3 regions of the Rothia sp. HMSC075F09 genome follow, and region 1 is predicted to be linked to each of the others. Evidence: predicted binding sites of a transcription regulator. Region 1 holds the regulator's gene; each other region holds the start of a gene.
The links. Region 1 encodes LexA, which represses DNA repair genes until DNA is damaged. Its sites were predicted from a motif close to TCGAACANNTGTTCGA; they were not measured.

Region 1 (3,279 bases):
CTCAAGCGCTCAGCTTGAGAGATAGCGGGTTCGGAGTCAAGACATCAACCTCATGCAGAAGCCAACCACGTACGTGTCCATGCTTAGCGCTGAGTCTGAGGAATTTCCAGACGCTGACCGGCATCAACAGAGGTGCTGGTCAACGAGTTCAACTCCATAATACGAACCACAGTATCACGGGTGTCACCCTGCGGATCCACCGCCTGAGCAATATCCCACAGGGTCTCGCCATGCTTGACCACAACGACGGTTCGAGTCACCGAAGCGTTCTCCACAGAAGCAGAAGCCGCCGGGCCAAAGAAGCTAATAGCACCGAGCACAATCAGCGCCGCCAAAGTCAGCAGAGGCAGCCCCTTCAGGAAACCGCGCACAGTACCAAGACGACGAATAGAAGCGGGAACCGCGCGCAGAAACTCGCCGCCCTTAGCCAGAAGAACACTCTTCACGCTAGGGGTCTGCGCATCAGAAGCAGTCTGCGCGCCAGAAGCTACAGAGCGAACCGGTGCCTGAATAGAGCCAGCAGGGGCAGAAGCGGCGGGAACACGAGTAGGCTGACCCACCTGAGCGGGGCGAGGCGCATGAGCCGCACGAGAAGAGCGAACAGACTGCGAAGACGCAGGCACACGAGAACGCCCCTGCATGGTGCGGGCCGACACGGTGCTGGCGGACGCAGTGCGGGCGGGGTGAAGTACCACCAAACCTGCCGGAAGGTGTGCAGAAGTGCCACGAGAAGCAATAGGTGCTGCAGTAGTCATTGTGGTTCCTTTCTCTCAGCTCGCCCCGGGGTTGCCCCGCGGGTCTAGCAATGCCGAGCGATACCCGCTCGGAGGTCCTAGTTGAGTGATAACTATGGAGTGGTGATTGTTAGGCGATAACTATTGGGTAGCTAGTCCCTAGTTAGGTCAGAGCGTCGGATGCACCGGGCTGCGCTGGGTCGCACTGGGTGACCCCGGAACCCCATCCCCTGCGCTCTCTCTTCGCCAGATGCTCCCTAGAGCATCCAAGGTAGATCATGCGAAGAGAGAGGCAGAGGATTCGAATACATTCGAACACCCATTCACTCTCCTCTCCCGAAAGACTCCGGGTTGAATCTTCGAATATTTTTCGAACATTCACCCGTAAATCCTGAATTCCAGGAGAGATTCAAGAGTATATACGAACTCTTGTTCTAAAGTCTAGCAGAGATGTACTAAAAATTTCTTCGAGTTTCGAAGAAAAAATCTAGAATATTTGTTTGAGTTTTTCGGTGTAGTGTTCTACACTGGTGTCAAGAGACGTTCCACACGCTCCTGATGAGTCCTACTCACAGCAGGTTTCTGTACCCGTTACAGCTTGGTTCTGTATCTAAATGCAGGTGCTGCTGACTGAGTTTTATAGGGCGGAGGCGCATACTCGTTGCCCGCGTATCGCTCCGGCACGGATAGAATTCCTCCACCCCCTGACGAGATAAGACCAATTTCAGCAGAACCAAAAAATTTTTAGGACACCATCGGAAAACGTGTGAAGCACCCATCCGTGCCCCGACCGGACTGTGTCTCAAACAGACTGCAGAGACCGGAATACAGAAATCGGGGCACAGACCGAAGGAAAAGAAATGGCAACAGCACCCCGTCCGGCGCTGACCGCGCGCCAGCAGAAGATTCTTGACGCGATCCGCACCGAGATTGAACAAAAGGGTTACCCGCCGTCCATGCGCCAGATTGGTGACATGGTGGGTCTTGCGTCCCTGTCTTCGGTCACTCACCAGCTCGGCCGTCTCGAGACCATGGGCTACATTCGCCGCGACCCCAAGCTCCCCCGCGCCATTGAGGTGCTGGATGAGAACGGCGTCGGCATCCACGGTAGCGCTTCCTCTTCCCTGCCCGAGCTGCCGAACTTCGAAGTCGGCGATGAGGACCTCGTACCCGTTCCCCTGGTTGGACGAATTGCAGCGGGCGGCCCCATTACCGCCGAGCAGTCCGTGGAGGATGTGCTTGCCCTGCCCCGCCAGCTGGTCGGTAACGGCAAGCTTTTCATGCTCAAGGTCAAGGGCGATTCCATGATTGACGCCGCAATCTGCGACGGCGACTGGGTGGTTGTCCGCGAGCAGCACACCGCAGACAACGGCGATATCGTTGCTGCTCTGCTCGACGATGAAGCAACCGTAAAGGTGTTCCGTCAGGTTGACGGCCACACCTGGCTCATGCCGCGCAACTCCAACTACGAGCCGATTATGGGTGACCGCGCAACCGTCATGGGTAAGGTCGTCTCCGTGCTGCGTAGTCTCTAGAAAACCACAGCCTCTAGAAGATGCAGTCTCTGAAAGACGCGGGCTCTAAACAGCCACAGCATCTCAAAGAAGCTGTTTTAAACAACACAGCCTCTAAAAGACATAGCTACGAGGCTTTTAGCTCTCTATAGAAATCACCCCGGTGATACGTAAACGTTCACGTATCACCGGGGTGATTTCTATATGTCTAAATCTATATGCCCAAAACGGGGCGGCGGCGCGGCAAGGAATGGATCTCGCCCGAGCTAACGCTCAATACTCGCCGAAAGACGAGCCAGCGCACCAATCACGGCTGCCTTATTCTGCGTCGACCACATCGGCGGCATCGCCTTCATCAAGAAACCGCCGTAACGTTTAGTCGCCACACGAGAATCCAGTACAGCCACCACGCCGCGGTCAGACACCGAACGAATCAGGCGGCCCGCGCCCTGCGCCATACGAATCGCCGCATGGTGAGCAGAAACCGCCATAAAGCCGTTACCGCGGTGACGGTTCACCGCCTCCGTACGAGCCTGCGCAATCGGGTCGTCCGGGCGGGGGAACGGAATGCGGTCCATCACCACCAGGCGGCAAGAGTCACCCGGAACATCCACGCCCTGCCATAGGCTCATCGTTCCGAACAGGCATGAGTCAACGTCCTCGCTGAACTCCTCCACCAGAGCCTTGAGCGAAGACTCACCCTGCAGAAGAATGTTCAGGTCGCTATGCTCACGCATGTACTCGGCGGCACGCTCAGCGGCACGCTTCGAGGAGAACAGGCCCAGGGCGCCGCCCTCCGACGCCTCGCACAGCTCACGCAGACGCTCCAGCTGACCCTCGTGCACACCAAATCCCGGAGGCTTCAAATCTCCGGCAACGTACATGATGCCCTGCTTGCGGTAGTCGAAAGGTGAACCCACATCGATACTCGTCCAGCGCGGCGCACCCTCCCCTTGCAGTCCCAGGGCAGCGGCTGCAACATCAAAAGAGTCACCCACCGTCAGGGTCGCACTCGTCAAAATCACGGTGCG
Region 2 (3,279 bases), on a different contig from region 1:
ACCGACCTGCCCGAGATCCGTAAGGCACTGGACGAGGCTGGCCTGGAGTACAACAACGACGACCCGGTCTTCCGCCCGACCATGCAGGTCGACCTGGACGCCGAGGGCGCCAAGAAGTTCCTGAAGCTGGCAGACGCTATTGAAGAGCTCGACGACGTTCAGAACGTCTACTCGAACGCTAACGTCTCTGACGAGGTTATGGCAGAGCTGGAAGCTGAGTAATCACTCGGATTCTGATATCTGATGCTTGAAGAAGCCGCTCCTTTAACCGAGCCGCCGTAGGGTGGCTGGTTGGGGGAGTGGCTTCTTAGCGTTTGGGCTGTATTGCCTGCGATACCGCATTTTGGGGAGGCGCTGGGTACTTTTCGCGGGGCACGCGGTGACTGTTCTCGCGGTGACCGTGCTTGTAGTGACTGCTCTTGTAGCGACCGTGCTCGTGGCACACCCCAGTGCCGGGTGCTAGGATTCTGAAGGGCTAGAATCTAGAGATTCTATAGGGAGTTTGTCGAAAGGGGAGATGATGGCCGCCGCTCAACCTGCCGCACGCGATAGCATGCGCGAGAACCGTACCGCCGCCGCTGTGGAACGTGTGCCGGGTGCGACCCGCATCATGGGTGTTGACCCGGGTCTGACCCGCTGCGGCTTCTCCATGCTCGATATGACCGCCGACCGTAAGGCGCACTTCGTGAACGTGGGTGTTGCCGGCACAATCCCGGCGGAGTCCCTGGACCAGCGTATTCTCTGGATTTTCAACGCCGCCTCCCACTGGCTCGACACCTACAAGCCGGATGCCCTGGCGATTGAGCGTATCTTCGCTCAGGAGCAGGTGAACACGGTGATTGGTACGGCGCACGCTTCGGGCGCGGTGATTTCTGCTGCGGCGATGCGCGGCGTGCCGGTGTTCTTCCATACCCCCTCGGAGGTGAAGGCGGCGGTGACCGGTAGCGGCCGCGCGGACAAGGCGTCGGTGGGCCGCATGGTGACCCGCATTTTGGGGCTGGAATCCATGCCGAAGCCCGCCGATGCTGCCGATGCTCTGGCGATTGCGATCTGTCACGGCTGGCGTGGCGGCGGCATTGGTTCGGGTATCAACATGGCGGCCCAGACGCAGACTCACCAGGGTTCACGCCCGGCGCAGGCGCGCCGTGGCGGGTCGTTGACTCCGGCGCAGCGTGCCTGGATGGAGGCGGAGGCGCGTGCTCGCCGCTAGAGATGCCGCCGCTAGAGGTGCCTTCGTGGGCCTGTGTGCCGTTTCCTGCTGGCTCGTATGTATTCGCTAAGAAGTTCGAATATATGCTTGATTTCAGAAGAAATATTCTAATATACTTGTAGTGTCTCCCCGTTGAACTGGGGGAGTGCGTTCTGCGGGTGCCGGAGTTCCCGGTGCCCTCACACTGCCGCGACCCTCATTCCTGGGCGCGGTGTTGAAAGGTGGAGAGAAATGATTGCATCCCTGACCGGTCGTGTGGTTCAGGTGGGCCTTGATCATGCGGTGATTAACGTGAACGGTTTCGGCATGCTCGTGTACGCTACTGCGCGTACTCTCTCCAAGCTGCGCACCGGTGAGGAAGCTACCGTGCTGACCACCATGATTGTGCGTGAAGAGTCGATGACTCTGTACGGTTTTTCGGAGCCTGCCGAGCGTGAAGTGTTCGATATGATGCTTTCGGTTTCCGGTATTGGTCCGCGTATTGCTCTGGCGGTGTTGAGCGTTCACACTGCCGCTGAGGTGGAGCGCGCCGTGGCGACCGGTGACGATAAGGCGTTCACGAAGGTTCCCGGTATTGGCCCGAAGGGTGCCCGCCGTATTGTGCTGGAGCTTGCCGGCAAGCTGATTCTCAGCGATGGCCAGACCGATGAGCTGCCGCTGAGCCAGGGCATTGTCTGGAAGCCGCAGGTGCTTGATGCTCTCACCTCCTTGGGCTGGAGCGAGAAGGACGCTTCCGCCGCTATTGACGCTTACGTGCAGCACAACCCTGCCGCAGAGACTGAGCCGGTGGGTGTGGCTCTGCGCGGTGTGCTCGCCTCCTTGGGTACTCAGAACACGGTAGGCCGCCACTAGACGGCGCGCCCTATTCGACGTATCCCACTCAAACTTTTGTGAAAGAAGAATTCTATGAGCCAGAATCCCTATGAGCCGCAGCCCGCGGCGTCCCTGGTTTCCGGCGGGTATTTTCCCGGTCAGGTGCCCGGCACTCAGGCGTCTTCAGCTCCTACCCAGCGCCTGGTGGCGATGGAAGAAGAGCCTGAAGAGAAGATGATTGAGGCGGCACTGCGCCCTAAGTCCCTGGATGACTTTGTGGGTCAGCGCCGTGTGCGTCAGCAGCTGTCTCTGGTGCTGGAGGCTTCGAAGATGCGTGGCCGTAGCGCCGACCATGTGCTACTGTCGGGCCCTCCCGGTCTGGGTAAGACCACTCTCGCAATGATTATTGCGGCAGAGATGGAGGCGCCGCTGCGCATCACCTCCGGCCCGGCGATTCAGCATTCGGGTGATTTGGCGGCGATTCTGTCTTCGCTGACTCCCGGCGAGGTTTTGTTCCTGGATGAGATTCACCGTATGAGCCGCCCGGCTGAAGAAATGCTCTACATGGCGATGGAAGATTTCCGTGTGGACATTGTGGTCGGTAAGGGTGCGGGTGCGACTTCCATTCCGCTGGAGCTGCCGCAGTTCACCCTCGTGGGTGCGACGACCCGTGCGGGTCTGCTACCCGGCCCTCTGCGCGACCGTTTCGGCTTTACCGGTCACCTGGAGTTCTACTCGGTGGAGGAGTTGGAGCTGGTGCTTCGCCGTAGCGCGGGTCTGATGGACATGCAGATTACCTCCGAGGGTTTCACCGAGATTGCCGGTCGTTCCCGCGGCACGCCGCGTATTGCGAACCGTCTGCTACGCCGTGTGCGTGACTGGGCGCTGGTGAACGGTGTGGACCGCATTAACGCGACCGATGCCGCAACCGCGTTGGACATGTACGAGGTGGATTCGCGCGGCCTGGACCGTCTGGACCGTGCCGTGCTGGAGGCGCTGATTCACAAGTTTGGAGGCGGCCCGGTGGGTCTGTCCACCCTCGCCATTGCGGTGGGTGAAGAGACGGAGACCGTGGAGACGGTTGCCGAACCGTACCTGGTGCGTGAGGGCCTGATCGGTCGTACCCCGCGCGGTCGTGTGGCTCTGCCCGCGGCGTGGGAGCACCTCGGCTTGGAGGCCCCGGAGATTCAGCTCTAGACCCGCACCAGCTGATAACACTGTAGTAGCCCGTGGGAGGTATCCGCCTCCTGCGGGCT
Region 3 (3,279 bases), on a different contig from region 1:
TCTAGAGCGCCTGTTTTGAGGGTGAAATTGGTACGTGCTGGTTAATAATTGGGCTCTATTTGTGCTTAAAGGTCAGGTTTTATTAAACAATCTATAGAGGTTGATTTTTTAGTGACACACTGTCTTGCATTTTGTGAAAATACGGCATTGACTAGGTATTTTGCTTTTTGAAAGGGGTTTTAATGGGTGCACTCAGTGAACCTGAATGTGGGGCTGATGTTATTGTTTTGTAATAAAACCTCTACTTTAGGGGGTACCTACAGGGGTAAAACAGACCAATTGATTTTGCCCTCGCGCGAATAATTGTGCAGATTTTGAACGGTGAGCAGTACATTTTTTCCGGTTAATGAAGTTGCAACTACTTGAAGATACTTTTACCTTAACCCTCTACTTCCGCGGAATACCGGGCTAAAACCGGGCATTGAGCCTTCAAGATTGGTGAGCATGAAGCTCAAGTTAAAGGTGCACTAAAGTGCCAAATGAGGGAAAATCTGAAATTGTTTTGGGTGAAATAAGTCACATCAAAACTCGAAAAAAATGAAATTGGTACGTATGGATACCCTAAAAAACACCTGTTTTTATTACAGAATGATTACAATGAGGTGTGGGTCACTAAATCTGGCTCTCCGTACCAAATGGGGTGGTAAAACAGCCCCCAAAAAGTTCGCTACTATTGAGTCATCAAGTAATCGTGAGATTTCTAAAGTCCTCGGGTTGCTTGTGTTTGAGTGAGTGATAGATACCCCTGGGTGTCATGAGAAGCGACTGTGTATCGATGCGCAGTCGCTTCTCTGTTTAACTTTTGAATTTCAGTGGACTTTTGAATTTCGCTGTTTGAATTTCGCTGAACCCTCAGCCGGGCGGGATCCAGCCGGAACCTAATCCGCGCTGAACCCAATCCGTACCGAGCGTGCTCCAGAATCTATTCCCTGTGCATCCCGCACAGGCAACCCGTACATGTATCCCGCGCGGTCAATGCCGAATGCGCTGATAGGGGAGCGAACCGCATAGGCGCATGCTGTGCGGTCACAACCCCTACACTGGAACTATGACTACTTACCCCGAACCCACCCTCATCTTTGAGAACCCCGAACTGACCGTCCGTGCGTTCAGCGTCTCCGAGATGGACAACAGCGTCTACCTCATCACCATGCGCGCCACCGGCGAGCAGGTACTCATCGACCCCGCAGACGACGCAGAAGAACTCTACGCCTACACCCTCGACGCGCTCCTGCACGACTGCCCGCAGCTCGAACTGGCAGACGGCGAAGAACGCCGCGTGCGCGTTATGGAGAGGGACGAGGACTTCAACTCCCTCAAGCCCCGCGCAATCGGTCTGACCGGCATCCTGGTCACCCACGGCCACTGGGACCACATCCGTGCCATTAAGGAGCTCGACCGCCTCACCGGTGCCGTCACCTCCGCAGGCGCCGCTGACGCAGCCGCTATTAAGGAGCAGGAAGACTACACCGTCGAAGAGGAGCTGACCGGCGGCGAAAGCTTCGACTTCTACCTCTCCGACACCGTCATCCGCGCCCTGCACGTGCCCGGCCACACCCCCGGATCCATCGTCTACACCCTCGAAACCACCTGGGAAGACGGCACCCCCGCAACCCTGCTGTTCACCGGCGACACCCTCTTCCCCGGCGGCGTGGGCAAGACCGACTCCCCGCAGCAGTTCGGCGAGCTCTTCTCCAACGTGCTCGAAAAGCTCTTCGGCGGCTTCGAAGACGACGCCATCGTACTGCCCGGCCATGGCCGCTCCACCACCCTCGGCGACGAGCGCCCCCACCTGGAAGAGTGGGGAACCCGCGGCTGGTAAACCGCGCCTGACAGTCCGCCTCATATAAGTGCTGCACCCTCATGCCTTCACCCGCCGCATAATCCGCTGGTGAAAGGCGTGAGGGTGTAGAATTTAAGTTCGAAGATAAGACGAAAGGATTTTCGATGACACCCCGCCCGGCACACGGTAGCACCGCACTCAAAGCGAACGACCTGACCAGTATCCGGGTTCAGGGTGCCCGCGAAAACAATCTCAAGAACGTAGACCTCACCATTCCGCGTGATGCGATGGTCGTCTTCACTGGCCTCTCCGGCTCCGGTAAGTCCTCCCTCGCCTTCGACACCATCTTTGCGGAAGGTCAGCGCCGCTACGTCGAGTCGCTGTCCTCCTACGCGCGTATGTTCCTCGGACAGGTCGACAAGCCCGACGTAGACTTCATCGAGGGCCTCTCCCCGGCGGTGTCTATCGACCAGAAGTCCACCTCCAAGAACCCGCGCTCAACCGTCGGTACCATCACCGAAATCTACGACTACATGCGTCTGCTCTGGGCGCGCATCGGCCACCCGCACTGCCCCGAATGCGGCGAAGAAATCACCCAGCAGACCCCGCAGCAGATTGCGGATATTCTGCAGGAGTACCCCGAACGCACCCGCCTGCAGATCCTCGCACCCGTCGTCAGCGCACGTAAGGGCGAGTTTGTGGACCTTTTCAAGGACTTGCTGACGCAGGGCTACTCGCGTGCCCGCGTGGACGGCGAAACCGTGCAGCTCTCCGACCCGCCCAAGCTCGCCAAGCAGTACAAGCACACCATCGAGGTGGTCGTCGACCGCATCGTCATTAAGGACGGTATTCACCAGCGCCTGACCGACTCCATCGAAACCGCGCTCAAGCTCGCCGACGGCCGCGTACTCATCGACTTCGTGGACCGCGAGCAGGACGACCCCGAACGCACCCGCTCCTTCAGCGAAAACCTCGCCTGCCCCAACAACCACCCGCTGCAGATTGACACCATCGAGCCGCGCGCCTTCTCCTTCAACTCGCCGTTCGGCGCATGTAGTGCCTGCGACGGCATCGGCTCGCGCCTGGAAGTAGACACCGAACTGCTCGTACCCAACCCCGACCTGACCCTCGGCGAGGGCGCTATCGCCCCCTGGTCGCAGGGCAAAGCAACCACCGAATACTGGCTGCGCCTGCTCGCAGGCCTGGGGGAGGAGCTCGGCTTCGATCTGAACACCCCCTTCAAGGACCTACCCGCCAAGACCCGCGCCGCCATCCTGGACGGCAAGGACTACAAGGTTGAGGTGTCCTACCGCAACCGATTCGGCCGCGAACGCCGCTACACCTCCGGATTCGAAGGCGTGAAGGCGTACATTAAGCGCAAGCACGAAGAAACCGAATCGGACTTTGCCCGCGACCGCTACGAACAGTACATGCGCCAGGTCGCCTGCCCCTCCTGCGGTGGCGCGCGCCTGAACCCGACCATCCTTGGCGTGAAG

Region 2: ruvA (Holliday junction branch migration protein RuvA) is a predicted target of LexA. The motif match lies at 1,286-1,301, and genes of this name have one in related genera.
Region 3: uvrA (excinuclease ABC subunit UvrA) is a predicted target of LexA. The motif match lies at 1,910-1,925, and genes of this name have one in related genera.

The regions. Positions count from the first base shown of each region.
Region 1 is NZ_KV801798.1:388,212-391,490, reverse strand. It holds gene HMPREF2749_RS09170 (LysM peptidoglycan-binding domain-containing protein) at 84-755, opposite strand; gene lexA (transcriptional repressor LexA) at 1,595-2,269, shown strand; gene HMPREF2749_RS08960 (ATP-dependent DNA helicase) at 2,515-3,279, opposite strand, start outside.
Region 2 is NZ_KV801780.1:182,945-186,223, reverse strand. It holds gene HMPREF2749_RS02700 (YebC/PmpR family DNA-binding transcriptional regulator) at 1-222, shown strand, start outside; gene ruvC (crossover junction endodeoxyribonuclease RuvC) at 554-1,210, shown strand; gene ruvA (Holliday junction branch migration protein RuvA) at 1,442-2,062, shown strand; gene ruvB (Holliday junction branch migration DNA helicase RuvB) at 2,234-3,220, shown strand.
Region 3 is NZ_KV801780.1:218,835-222,113, reverse strand. It holds gene HMPREF2749_RS02810 (MBL fold metallo-hydrolase) at 1,049-1,822, shown strand; gene uvrA (excinuclease ABC subunit UvrA) at 1,948-3,279, shown strand, end outside.